2 regions of the Zafaria sp. Z1313 genome follow, and region 2 is predicted to be linked to the other one. Evidence: predicted binding sites of a transcription regulator. Region 2 holds the regulator's gene; the other holds the start of a gene.
The links. The regulator HspR, encoded in region 2, represses chaperone genes until heat shock. The targets are predictions, from matches to a motif close to AAGTTGAGTCNNNNNGACTCAACTT.

Region 1 (6,784 bases), on a different contig from region 2:
GCCCGGCAGTCCGCGGCCCAGGCGCCGGCCGAGCGCGGCCTGCATCCGCGGCGCGCCCTGGAGAGGGGACTCGAGGATGCCGTGCGTGGGACCCGTGTCCGCGAAGCGCTCGGCGAACCACGGCGCGAAGCGGCGGAAGCGGGCGCGGGCCGCCTCGACGATCGCCGGGTCCAGTCCGGACCCCGCCAGGACGACGCCGGTGCGGGCCGGCTCCGCGCGGAACCACGCCGTCTCCTCGGCGCGGGCGAGGGCCGCGACGACGGGGTCGGCGAGGAGGTCGGGAGGGGCGTCTTGCCTCATATCAAGATGCCCGTATAGTTGTAGGCGCAGGACGCGATTCGTCGCCTCCAGCCCATCCGAGCCCCCGCCCACGCGGGGGTTTCGAGTTTAAGGCGACCATAGGTACTCCCGTCGAGTGATCTTCTTGAGGTCTTTACGGATGGAGTTCAGGGCCTTGATCGCCTCGGGATGCCGCTCAGGCTGTTCATGGCGGATACGAGTCAAGAAGAACGTGGCAAGGTCAGCCGCTTGCAAGAGCCGGCTGTGGTCCGAGGGGCCGAAGTAGATGGTGTCGAGGAAGTTGGACAGCGTCAGCCGTGTGAACCCGTTAAGTGGCGCGCGGCGTAGCCCGGCGAAGCGCGTTCGGCTGTCCTTCGCCGTGTGGTGTTCGTCGGCGATCACCAAGACGTTTGGTCCCTTCCCGCCCTTTGAGCTGGTGTGCTCTTGCATGGACTCGAGGGACTGGCACACCGCGAGCACGTGGGGATCGTGCGCCACGGAGTAGCGTTGGCGCAGGGCGCGGACGTCGACGCCGCGGAGGAAGAAATCCGCGCCTGAGTCCCCCAGTGCCTTGGCCGCCAAACGGCACGCTCGAGTCCGGATCGGGATGGGGACGGACTTCCACGCTCCACGGACTTGGAAGACATCGGTGGCGTGGAACTCCGTCGTCGGATCGAATCCCGGGATCTGGTCGGAAATCAGCTGGCCGATTCCGTTCATCTGTTCCTCGATGAACCTGGCTTGATGTTCGGTGACGAGAAGGGACCGACGTAGTAGAAATTCCCCTTCGCTCCTCGGCTCGACTCGTCGAGGTACGCCAACAACATGGCTAGCTTGGCTCCTTCCGTCGAAGAGACAGTCACGTGAAGCGAATCTATCCGACGCGTCCGACAACAAGCCTGCGGCGGTGGTTCCCTCCGTCGTTGAGATGCGCCGCGTCGACGGACGCACGGGGCCGGATTCGTCTGGCCCGCGAGGGCGCTCAGTCCGCCGGACCCGGCCGTCCGGCGTCGTTCCCGGAATCGCGGGCGCGCGCCGCCCGGGCGCCGCGGGAGCGCAGTTCGTCGATCCCCAAGTAGGCCAGGAGGCCCGCCGCGCCGATGAAGGCGATCGTGGGCAGGGGCGAGCCCGCGGCCAGTCCGGTGAACGAGGCCGCGAGGACCAGTAGCCCGGTCACGGTGACGAGGATCTTGAGCCAGAGGGGTGCGGAGCGCATGGATCCATCGTTGCACGGGGCGGGTTCGCCGTCGGAGAACGGGGCGGAAAACTATTGGCACTCTCGAGGGTAGAGTGCTAAATTCGAGACAAGTTGAGCGCATGACGCTCAACTCTGGCGGAGGCCGAATCCGCCACCGAACCGCCGATGGCACGCACGGTGCCACACCACAGGAGTTGATCAACATGGCTACGAACTTCGATCCGTTCCGCGAACTCGACCGCATGGCCGGCGCGCTGCTCGACAACCGCCAGGGCCTGCGCGAGATGCCCATGGACCTCTACCGCCAGGGCGACCGCTACATCCTCGACGCCGACCTGCCGGGCATCGACCCCGGTTCCGTGGACATCGACGTCGACGGCCAGCTGCTCACCATCCGCGCCGAGCGCACGCTCTCGGGCGCGGAGGGCGTGAAATGGCTCAACCGCGAACGCCGCGGCGGCAGCTTCCTGCGCCAGCTCAACCTCGGCCAGGGCGTCGACACGGAGAACATCACCGCCCGCTACGAGAACGGCGTGCTGTCCGTGGTCATCCCGGTCCGCGAGAGCGCCAAGCCGCGCAAGATCGCCGTCCGGACCGGCGAGCACGCCGAGGTCGGAGAGCTCGCCGGCTCGGAGGCCTCCGAGCAGTAGGCCGCACTCCTGCCGAGCGGCGCATCGCCGCCCGGTCCGACGCGCCCGGTTCCGGCGGACCTCCTGGTCCGCGGGAGCCGGGCGCCCGCGTGTCGGCGCCGCCCGCCGGCCCCTCCCGGCATCCCTCCGCGACGACGACCCGGAGGGGGATCCCGGGGGCATGATGGGTAGGTACAGCGGACGGCCGGCGGCAGTGAGGGGCGTATGGAACGGAACGACGGCGGGCCGCGCCGGGCCTGGGGCGTCGCCGCGGCCTGCGTGGCGGCGGGCGGCGGGCTGCTGCATGTCGTGCTCTGGATGCACGGAGCGCTTGCCCCCGACCCCGGCTACGTGTTCCACGCCGGACCCTCGGGCCACGGCTGGATGCTCGTCACCTACGTCCTGACCGCGGCGGCCGCGGTGGGGATGCTCGCGCTCGGCGGGACGTTCACGGAGGGTGCGCGGATCGATCCCGCCGCATGCGCCCTCGAAGGCGATGCTTCCGGGCTGCTGCTCGTCTGCGGGGAGGAGTCCATCGCGATCCCTCCGGAAGGGTGATGCCGGCGGCCCGGGCCGCGCCGGAGCCTCAGCGGCCCGCCGGCTCCGGCCCGGGGGCGGTTTCCGTGCCGGCGGCCTGCAGGGCCGCGGCGGTGATGCGGCGCACCATCGAGCCGAAGATGTGGCCGTGAAACGGGGCCACTGACCACCAGTAGAGCCGCCCGGCGAGCCCGCGGGGGAAGAAGACGGCCCGCTGGCGGTACAGGCTGCCGGATCCCCGCGGTTCGATCGTGAACTCGAGCCACGCGTTTCCGGGGACGCGCATCTCCGCGCGAAGCCGCAGGAGCCGGTCCTGCTCCACTTCCTCGACGCGCCAGAAGTCGACGACGTCGCCGAGCAGGAGGCGCGTGCTGCTGCGGCGGCCGCGCCGCAGTCCCACGCCGCCGGCGAGCTTGTCGATCAGCCCGCGGACGCCCCAGGCGCCCGGCAGCGAGTACCAGCCGTTTCCTCCGCCGATTCCCTGGACGACGCCGAACACGGCTTCCGGGGGAGCGTCGACGTCGAGCTCGCGGACGTCGACGTAGACGGGGCGCCCGGCCCAGTCAGGATCGCTGGGCAACGGGTCGGCGGGCTGGGCGACGGCGTGCGCGGTGGCCCACGAGGTCTCCACGGCGTCGGTGCCGATCTTCTCCAGGGCGAGTTCCACGGCCCGGCGGTAGGGCGTCAGTCCGCCGGCGGGGCGCGGGACGAGGTGGTCTATGCGCCGTTCGCGCACCACGCAGTCGTGTTGCAGGGAGCCGACGAGTGGAACGGCGAGCGAGCGCGGGATCGGCGTCACGAGGTTCACCCATTGGGCGGCCAGCCATGGCGTGAGGACGGGGAGCGGGAGGATCGCGGGCCGCCGCAGTCCCGCGGCCTCGGCGTAGAGGCGCATCATGTCGGCGTAGCTGTGCGCTTCCGGGCCTCCGACGTCGAACGCCCCTGAGGTTCCGGCAGGCAGCGAGGCGCACGCGCACAAGTAGTGCAGGGCGTCGCGCACGGCGATGGGCTGGACGCGATTGAGCACCCACCGCGGCGCGGGCATGACGGGCAGGACTTCGGTCAGGTGCCGCACCATCTCGAAGCTCGCCGAGCCGGATCCGATGACGAGCCCCGCCTGGAGGACCACCGTGGGGACTCCCGACGCGGACAGGAGCTCTCCCACGCGCACCCGGGAGCGCAGGTGCCGGCTGAGCTCCCCGTCGGGATGCAGCCCCGAGAGGTAGACGATCCGCCCCACGCCACGGGTCCGGGCGGCCTCGGCCATCACGCGGGCACAGCGTTCCTCGGCGTCTTCGAAGTCCGGATGCCCGCCCATGGAATGCACCAGGTAGTAGAGGGTGTCCACACCGGCGCACAGGCGTTCGGCCGCCTCCCGCTCCTCGCAGCTTCCCTCGACCACCTCGACCGACCCCGCCCAGGGGATGTCGCGCAATCGGGCCGCGCGGCGGGTGAGGACGCGGACCTCGTGGCCGGCCTCGATCAGCCGAGGCACGAGGCGGCCGCCGATGTAGCCGGTGGCTCCCGCGACGGCGATGCGGCTCATGCGTCGCCCGTTTCCCTCGGCCCGCTGGACGCCGGCGGGCGTCCACCCGCTTCTCCCGTTGCCCGAAGGCGTTTCACGGTGCGTTCCCGCCGCCAGCGCAGCAGGGCCGTGCCGAGGGCGACGGCGCCGGCCGCCACCGCCGCGGCCCACGCGATCGGCGGCGACGCCGGTCCGTCGCCCAGCCGGCCCGCAGCGATCCAGGCCAGTCCCCACGCGAGGGCCAGGGAGGGGCCGATGCGTCCACGCCCGTAGGCGGCGACCGCGAGCCCGACGACGACCGCTACGGCGAGCACCGCGATCCCGGCCGGCTCCACCCAGTCCGCCCAGTCCTGGCGCCCGCTTCCCGGGGCCGGCGTGCCGGTCGCGCCGACGCCGAGCGAGCCGAGCCAGCCGGCCGCGTTGGCGACCGTGGCCACGGACACCCAGCCCAGGTACAGGCCGAACGTCCCGTCCACCAGCACGAGCTCGGAACGCGCGGCGCCGCGGCGCTCGCCCAGGAGCATCAGGATCCGGCACAGCACGGCGAGCAGCACCACGATCACGATGAGGCTCAGCCAGAGGAGCCCGGCCTGGACCACCCAGATCCAGACGCCGTTGAGCAGGGCCGAGGCGGCGGCCCACGGGCGCAGTCGCGCGTGGAAGGCGCTGCCGCGCGAGAGCGGCAGGAGTTGCAGCACGGCGTAGCCCGCCAGCCCCGCGTAGATCACCGACCAGATGCGGAACGCCCCCGTGCCGGGTGCGAGGGGAGTGCTGTCGGAGTCCAGCCATCCGCCGGCGGCCTCCTGGATCGGCGTGCCGCCCGCCGCGCCGCTGCCGACGAACGCGAGGAAGATCGCCGCGGCGACCGCGGCGGCCGTCCCGAGGGCGGGAGCGATACCTCCGGCGGGGGCCCCGATGTGCGCGGCGCCGCGCGTGTCCGCGTGTGGATTTTCGGTCATGGCAATCAGTGTCCTCCTGCTGGCGGGACCGCCCGAACTTCTTGCTAGCCAATCTAACAATAAACTAAGTAAGATACTTCCATGGACGATGCGAGCGCGGACACCGCGACCCTGGCCCCGGACCGGCCCCCGGCGCCCGACGCCGGGACGATCCGACCGGCGATCGACGGCGACATCCACGCGGTCCAGTCCCTGCTGGCCAGCCAGCTCGCGCGGCAGAGGCGGCGGGCGGAACGGTTCTCCGCCGAGGCCGCCCGGCTGTGGCGCCGGCTCGAGTCTACGGTCCCGGGCGGCAAGATGACCCGGCCGCGGCTCGTGGCCCTCGGCTTCGACGCCTTCGGCGGAGGGGACCGGGAACCGATGCACCGACTGGCCTGCGCGTTCGAACTGCTCCACGCGGCCCTGCTCATCCACGACGACGTGATCGACCGCGACGTCCTGCGCCGCGGAAACCCGACCGTCGGGGCGTCCTACGCCGAACGCGCCGCGGCGCAACGCGCGCCGCACGCCCGCCACGCCGGCGACAGCGTCGCGATCATCGCTGGGGACCTGCTCCTGGCCGCCGCGGTCCGGCTGGCCGCCGACGCGGTCGCCGGCCGGCGGGAGGCGGACGACGTCCTCGACGCCTTCCACGGGGCCGTCGAGGCCGCGGCCGCCGGCGAGCTCGAGGACGTGCTGTTGTCCTGGGGCGACGAGCCCGCACCGCTCGCGGACGTGCTGCGCATGGAACGGCTCAAGACCGCCTCCTACTCCTTCGAGGCCCCGTTGCGCGCGGGCGCCCTCCTCGCCGGGGCGGATCCCGTCGCGGCCGCCGCGCTCGCCGCCGTCGGGCGGGAGCTCGGCGCCGCCTACCAGATCGCAGACGACGTCCTCGGGACGTTCGGGCACCCGGGAGCCACGGGCAAGCCGTCGGACTCGGACCTGCGCGAGGGCAAGAGCACCGTACTGACCGCCCTCGCCGTCCAGGACCCGGAGGCCGCGTCGCTCCTGCGCGCCGACCGGGACGCGCGGCGCCGCGGGGAGGACCCCGACCCCGCCGCGGCCAAGCGCGCGCTGCAGGCCAGCGGCGCGCCCGGGGAGGCGCGGCGCATCGCCTCCGCGCTCTGCCGGTCCGCGCTCGACCGCGCGGCCGGGCTCAAGCTGCCGTCCGGCGTCGTCCTCGAGATCGAGCGGCTCGGTGCCCTCGTGATGCAGCGGTGCAGCTGAGATGCGCCCGACCCCGCTCGGCCTCTACACCCGGACCGCCGCCCACGGCTCCGGCATGGTCCTGGAGGCCTACTCGACGTCGTTCTCGCTGGCCTGCCGGCTGCTCGGGCGCCGCACCCGCGCCCACATCGCCAACGTCTACGCCCTGGTCCGGCTGGCCGACGAGGTCGTCGACGGCGTCGCCGCCGAGGCGGGCCTGCCGCCCGAGCGGATCGCGGCCGTTCTCGACGGGCTGGAAGAGGAGACGGAGGCCGCGCTCGCCTGCGGCTACAGCACCAACCTCGTGGTCCACGCCTTCGCGGCCACGGCCCGCGCGCACGGCATCGGCCCGGAACTGACCCGCCCCTTCTTCGCCTCCATGCGCGCCGATGTCCACGCCCGCAGCTACACCGCCGCCGAGCTCGGGAGCTACATCTACGGCTCCGCCGAGGTCGTCGGGCTGCTGTGCCTG
Region 2 (6,784 bases):
ACACGGGGGCGGCGGCGCGGCCCGGGTCCCGGATGGGCTCCCCGGCTGCCCCGGAATTCCGCGGATCGAGCGGTGCCCGGAACGGTCGGCCGGCGGTGCGCTGGCGGGGCGCGCGCCAACGTTGAGCGGATTCGGCTCAACTTTGAATTGACATCGAAGGCGGTCTGCGTAAAGTTGAGTGCAGACCGCTCAACCGCACGGCTGGGCGCCGCACCACGTTTCCCAAGGAAAGGAAGCATCATGTCCCGTGCCGTAGGCATCGACCTCGGAACCACCAACTCGGTCGTCTCCGTCCTGGAGGGCGGCGAGCCCACCGTCATCGCCAATGCCGAGGGCGCGCGCACCACGCCGTCGGTCGTGGCCTTCTCCAAGTCCGGCGAGGTCCTCGTCGGCGAGATCGCCAAGCGCCAGGCCGTCAACAACATCGACCGCACCATCGCCTCGGTCAAGCGCCACATGGGCACCGACTGGTCGATCGACGTCGACGAGAAGAAGTACACCGCGCAGGAGATCTCCGCGCGCACCCTGATGAAGCTCAAGCACGACGCCGAGGCGTACCTGGGCGAGAAGGTGACCGACGCCGTCGTCACCGTCCCCGCGTACTTCAACGACGCCGAGCGCCAGGCGACGAAGGAGGCCGGCGAGATCGCCGGCCTGAACGTCCTGCGCATCGTCAACGAGCCCACCGCCGCGGCACTCGCCTACGGCCTGGACAAGGGCAAGGAGGACGAGCTCATCCTGGTCTTCGACCTCGGCGGCGGCACGTTCGACGTCTCCCTGCTCGAGGTGGGCAAGGACGAGGACGACTTCTCCACGATCCAGGTCCGCTCGACCGCCGGCGACAACCGCCTCGGCGGCGACGACTGGGACCAGCGCATCGTCGACTGGCTCCTGGCCCAGGCCAAGTCCAAGGGCGCCGACCTGTCCAAGGACAAGATCGCCCTGCAGCGCCTCAAGGAGGCCGCGGAGCAGGCCAAGAAGGAGCTCTCCTCCGCGACGAGCACCAACATCTCGCTGCAGTACCTCTCCGTGACCCCCGAGGGCCCGGTCCACCTGGACGAGCACTTGAGCCGCGCGAAGTTCCAGGACCTGACGTCCGACCTGCTCGAGCGCACCAAGAAGCCGTTCAACGACGTCATCGCCGAGGCCGGCATCAAGGTCTCCGACATCGCCCACGTCATCCTCGTCGGCGGCTCCACCCGCATGCCGGCCGTCGCCGAGCTCGTCAAGGAGCTCGCCGGCAAGGAGGCCAACAAGGGCGTGAACCCGGACGAGGTGGTCGCCGTCGGCGCCGCGCTGCAGGCCGGCGTCCTCAAGGGCGAGCGCAAGGATGTCCTCCTGATCGACGTGACCCCGCTGAGCCTGGGCATCGAGACCAAGGGCGGCGTGATGACCAAGCTCATCGAGCGCAACACGGCCATCCCGACCAAGCGTTCCGAGACGTTCACGACGGCCGACGACAACCAGCCGTCCGTGTCCATCCAGGTCTTCCAGGGCGAGCGCGAGTTCACCCGCGACAACAAGCCGCTGGGCACGTTCGAGCTGACCGGGATCGCGCCGGCCCCGCGCGGGATCCCGCAGATCGAGGTCACCTTCGACATCGACGCCAACGGCATCGTCCACGTCTCCGCGAAGGACAAGGGCACCGGCAAGGAGCAGTCGATGACCATCACGGGCGGCTCGAGCCTCTCGAAGGAAGACATCGACCGCATGGTGCGCGAGGCCGAGGAGCACGCCTCCGAGGACAAGGCCCGCCGCGAGGCCGCCGAGACCCGCAACGCCGCCGAGCAGTCCGCGTACTCCGTGGACAAGCTCATCAAGGACAACGAGGACAAGCTGCCCGAGGAGGTCAAGACCGAGGTCCAGGCCGACGTCGACGCCCTCAAGGCCGCCCTGGAGAAGCAGGACAACGACGACGAGGTGAAGGCCGCGTTCGAGAAGCTCCAGGCGTCCCAGACCAAGCTGGGCGAGGCCATCTACGCGCAGGCCCAGTCCGAGTCCGCGGGCGCCGAGGGCGCCGACGAGGCCCCGGCGGCCGACGAGGACATCGTCGACGCCGAGGTCGTGGACGAAGACGAGAAGAAGTAAGGCGGTCACGTGATGCCCCACCACGGCAACGAGGCGGAGCACGGTTCCGAGGAGCCGATCCGCTTCACCGACAAGCGCAAGATCGACCCGGAGACCGGGGCCGTCCGCAGCGGGGACGAGTCCCCGGCGGAGGGCGCCGAGCACCACGAGACGGTGCCCGTGGACGAGGCGCACGACTCCGAGGACGCGCTGGCCCAGGCCGAGCGCATCCTCAACGAGGCCGGCCAGGAGGGCCGGGACGACGCGGACTCCGGTAGCAGCGCGGCCGAGGCCGAGCTGCGCAACGACCTGTTGCGGCTGCAGGCCGAGTACGTCAACTACCGCAAGCGCGTCGAGCGCGACCGGGAGGGCGTGCGCGAGCTCGCCGTCCAGACCGTGCTCGCGAGCCTGCTCCCGGTGCTCGACGACCTCGACGCCGCGCGCCAGCACGGCGACCTCGAGGACGGGCCGTTCGCGGCCGTGGCCCGCAAGCTGGACACGATCCTCGGCGGCCACGGGCTCGAGCGCATCGGGGAAGCGGGGGCCGGATTCGACCCCACCGTCCACGAGGCGCTCATGCAGCAGCCGCATCCGGAGATCCCGGCCGACCACGTCGCCCAGGTCCTCCGTCCCGGCTACAAGAAGGGCGAGCGCGTCATCCGCGCCGCCCAGGTGATCGTCTCCACGGGCGAGTAGCCGCCGCGGCGGGCGGGCGGTCCACCACGGCCCGCCCGCCCGCCGCACCGGTCCACGGGCCGGACACCATCACCCGACGTTGAAAGGAGGCGCCTCATGGCAAGCCAGGACTGGGTCGACAAGGACTTCTACGCGATTCTCGGCGTCTCCAAGGACGCGAGCGAGGCCGACATCAAGAAGGCCTACCGCAAGCTGGCCCGCACCCACCACCCCGACACCAATGCGGGGAACCCGGGAGCGGAGCAGAAGTTCAAGGACATCACCGAGGCCAACTCCGTGCTGTCCGATCCCGAGCAGCGCCAGCAGTACGACGCGATCCGGGCCATGGGCTCCGGGGCGCGGTTCCAGGCCGGGGGCCCCGGGGGAGCGGCCGGTGCCGGCTTCGACGACATCTTCGGCAACCTGTTCGGGGGCGGACCCGGCGGCGCCCGGCGCGGCCCCTCGGGCTTCGGCGGCGGGCAGGTCCCGCCCGAGTTCGCGGACCTCTTCGGCGGATTCGGCGGCCAGCCGGGCGGCTTCGGCCAGCCCGCGCAGAAGGGTGCGGACCGCACCGCCACCACGACGATCTCCTTCGGCGGTTCGCTGCGGGGGACCACGGTCTCCCTGCGCGAGTCCACCGGCGAGGTGATCGAGGTGCGCATCCCCGCCGGCATCAAGGACGGGCAGACCGTGCGCGTGCGCGGCAAGGGCCAGCCAGGCCCGGCCGGCCAGGGCGACCTCCTCGTCAAGGTCTCGGTCAAGGCGCACCCGTTCTTCCAACGGGAGGGCAACAACATCCGCATCCACGTGCCCGTCACGTTCTCCGAGGCGGCCCTGGGCGGCAGCATCGAGGTGCCGACGCCCGCGGGCGACACGGTCAAGGTCAAGGTGCCCGCCGGCTCGGGCTCGGGCCGGACCCTGCGCCTCGGCGGCCGCGGCGTGAAGACGGCCCAGGAGGCCGGCGACCTGCTCGTGGTGCTCGACGTCGTCGTCCCGCAGAACCTCAACGCCGAGGCGGAGGCGGCCGTCAAGGCGTTCGCCGAGGCCACCGCCGGCGCCGATCCCCGGGCGGGACTGGCCGCCAAGGCCGCGCTCTAAGGCCCCGGCCGCCCGGCCGGCGGCACCGCGACGACGCCCCGAGGAAAGGAGGGACCGCATGGCCCCCCGCAGCACCGGCCCCGAGCCGTTCGGGGTGGACCGCTTCACGCCCGTGTTCGTGATCTCCGTCGCCGCCGAGCTCGCAGACATGCACCCGCAGACCCTGCGCCAGTACGACCGGCTCGGGCTCGTCTCCCCGTCCCGACAGCGCGGCAAGCAGCGCCGGTATTCCCGCTACGACGTCGAGCTGCTGCGCGAGGTGCAGCGACTGTCCAAGGACGGCGTGTCCCTCGAGGGGATCCGCAGGATCCTCGAGCTCGAGAACCAGGTCGCCGCCCTCCGGGCCCGCGTCGGGGAGCTGATGGAGGAACTCGACGACGTGCGTGCGGCCCGCGCCGTCGAGCACGCCCGCGTCTTCGCCGCCGGCGTCGCGGGCGAGGTCGTCACGCTCGCGCGCGGGCAGCGTCCGCGGGCCCGCAGCCAGGCCGTGGTGCTGTGGCGGCCGCGCGGCTAGGCGGGCCGGTCCCGGACGGCGGCTACGCCGCGCTCAGCGAGCGGGCCATGGAACGCTTCCGCGCCCGGATGCGGGAGCGCGACGCCATGCCACAGCGCGCCAAGGCCGCTGTCGACGGCGTCGCCCACGCCCTGCGGCCCGGCTCGATGGACGCCGCGATCCCGCCCCGCCACCTCTTGTTCCTGGACCTCGAGGGCCCGCGGCCACTCGCCGCGGTGGCCGTCGGCGAGCTCGACGCGGCCGATCTCGTCACGTGGCAGCTCTCCGGAGTGGGGATCGCACCCGAGACCGCGATGTGGGGCACGGTGCGCGAGGCGGGCCAGCTGCTCCTGGAGCAACGCGTCGTCGGGGTCGGGTCCCCGGCCGTCGTGGCGTGGCTCGGATACCCCGCCCCGACCCTGGCGCACGCGGTCCTCGACCTCCGGGCCCGGGCCGCTGCCGAGCGCTTCAGCCACGAGCTGCAGCGCTTCGCCCGCTGGCGCCCCGACGGACCCCGCACCGCGGTCGAGGCCCATTCCTACGGCGCGACCGTCGCCGCCCACGGGCTCGCCGCGCTGGCCGCCGAGCGCGCTTCCGGGACCGTTTCCTGCCTCGCGACGACGGGCTCGGCGGGCATGCCGCGGCGGCTCGCGGCCGATCCGTCCCTGCTCGGCGTCCCGGCGCACCGGGTCTTCGAGGCGGTCGCGGCCGACGACGCGCTGGCCCGTCTGGGGCGCCGGCTCAGCGGCCGCACGCGCCCCGCCGGGAGGGTGTTCGACGTCGACGGCCGGCCCGGTCTCGGGCTCCTGCCGGTGACGGGGCACAACACCTCGCGGTTCGTTCCCGGGGCGGGTCGTCCGCGCTACGGATACCGCGATCCCGGGACGCTCTCGCTGCGGAACCTGGCCCTCGTCACCGCCGGGCTCGAGCCGCTCGCCTAGCCAGGCTTGCGCCCGGTCGTCAGGCGTCCGCCGTCGTCCGCCGGTACGCGAGGTCGAAGACGAGCCGTCCCGCCTTCCGCGCCTTGGACTCGAAGCTCGTGGGGATCCGGCCCTCGTAGCGCGGCGCCCAGCCGCCGAGTGGATCCGTGGCGTCCGGCTCCGGGTCGCGGCCCTCGAGGCCGGCGCGGCGGACCCGGGCCAGGGGGCCGTCGTCTCCGGCCAGCTCCCCCGGATGGAGGGACTCGAACGAGGCCGAGGCGTCGAGGACGGAGCGCATCTGCTCCGCGTAGTCGGACCAGTCCGTCGCGAGCCGCCACGTGGCACCGGGTGCGAGCACGCGGGCGGCCTTGTCGGCGAACGACTCCTTGACGAGCCGGCGCTTGTGGTGGCGCGCCTTGTGCCAGGGATCGGGGAAGAAGACCCAGAGCTCGTCCACGGAGCCCGGGCCCAGGAGGACGTCGAGGACCTCGGGGGCGTTCGCCTGCACGGCGCGGACGTTCTCGAGGCCCTTCTGCTCGATCCGCAGCAGCAGCTGCGCGAGCCCGGGGCGGTAGACCTCGACGGCGAGGAAGTCGCGTTCCGGGTGCGCCTCGGCGGCCGCTGCCACGGCCTCGCCGAGGCCCGAGCCGATTTCCACGGTCAGCGGTGCCGTGCGGCCGAAGACCGCCGCGGGATCGAACTCCGCTCCGGCGAGGACCGAGGTGTCGGCGTGGTGCCGGGGCACGTCGACGAGGAAGCGCTCCGCCTGCCGGTCCCAGGCCTCGGCGCGCCGGCCGTGCAGGCGCGAGCCGCGGCGGACGAACGAGACGGGTTCGGTGCGGTAGAAGCTGGGGTCCTGCACCGCTCGTCCGCTGACGGGCGGCTTGTGGTCTTCGGGGAGGCTCATTGGGACGATTCTACGCGGGGTCAGTGCCGTGGACCGTGCTCGTAGGCGACACCGGCCCGCGGTGCCTGGGAGGCGAGCAGCTCGGAGACGGTGACGAACCGGTACCCCTCGGCGCCGAGGCGCTCCAGGATGCGCGGGACGGCCGCGACGGTCTCCGCCTGGACGTCATGCAGCAGGACGATCGAGCCCGGCCGGACGGACTCCACGGCGGCGTCGGCGATCCGCGCCGCATCGCGCAGCTCGAGGTCGCGGGAGTCCACGTCCCACAGCACCACCGGCGTATGGGCGAGCCGGTTCACCGCGTCGTCGTCCGCTCCGTACGGCGGGCGCATGAGCGTGGGCGCCGTCCCCGTGGCCGCCGCGACGGCGTCCGCCGTCCGGCCCAGCTCTCGGCCCACGCCGTCCGCGCCGAGCGCGGTCAGCGCCCGGTGGCTCCACGTGTGGTTGCCGATCTCGTGCCCCTCGGCGGCCGCCCGCCGCAGCAGCCCGGGATGGCGCGCGGCATGTGGTCCGACGACGAAGAAGCTCGCCCGGGCGTCGTGGGAGCCCAAGTGGTCCAGAAGCGCTGCCGTGTGCGGGCCCGGGCCGTCGTCGAAGGTCAGCGCCACGCAGAGCTCGACGGCG

Region 1: a site for HspR is predicted at 1,586-1,610, ahead of ACQ3I4_RS08530 (Hsp20/alpha crystallin family protein). Genes of this name have one in related genera too.

The regions. Positions count from the first base shown of each region.
Region 1 is NZ_JBNWUK010000006.1:177,958-184,741, forward strand. Features, by position in the region: gene ACQ3I4_RS08515 (D-serine ammonia-lyase) at 1-300, opposite strand, end outside; gene ACQ3I4_RS08520 (DUF3800 domain-containing protein) at 388-999, opposite strand; gene ACQ3I4_RS08525 (hypothetical protein) at 1,262-1,495, opposite strand; gene ACQ3I4_RS08530 (Hsp20/alpha crystallin family protein) at 1,681-2,127, shown strand; gene ACQ3I4_RS08535 (hypothetical protein) at 2,332-2,664, shown strand; gene ACQ3I4_RS08540 (SDR family oxidoreductase) at 2,693-4,189, opposite strand; gene ACQ3I4_RS08545 (TspO/MBR family protein) at 4,186-5,127, opposite strand; gene ACQ3I4_RS08550 (polyprenyl synthetase family protein) at 5,209-6,333, shown strand; gene ACQ3I4_RS08555 (squalene/phytoene synthase family protein) at 6,335-6,784, shown strand, end outside.
Region 2 is NZ_JBNWUK010000003.1:54,898-61,681, forward strand. Features, by position in the region: gene dnaK (molecular chaperone DnaK) at 241-2,088, shown strand; gene ACQ3I4_RS05005 (nucleotide exchange factor GrpE) at 2,101-2,763, shown strand; gene ACQ3I4_RS05010 (DnaJ C-terminal domain-containing protein) at 2,860-3,840, shown strand; gene ACQ3I4_RS05015 (heat shock protein transcriptional repressor HspR) at 3,899-4,354, shown strand; gene ACQ3I4_RS05020 (alpha/beta hydrolase) at 4,336-5,274, shown strand; gene trmB (tRNA (guanosine(46)-N7)-methyltransferase TrmB) at 5,294-6,160, opposite strand; gene ACQ3I4_RS05030 (polysaccharide deacetylase family protein) at 6,181-6,784, opposite strand, start outside.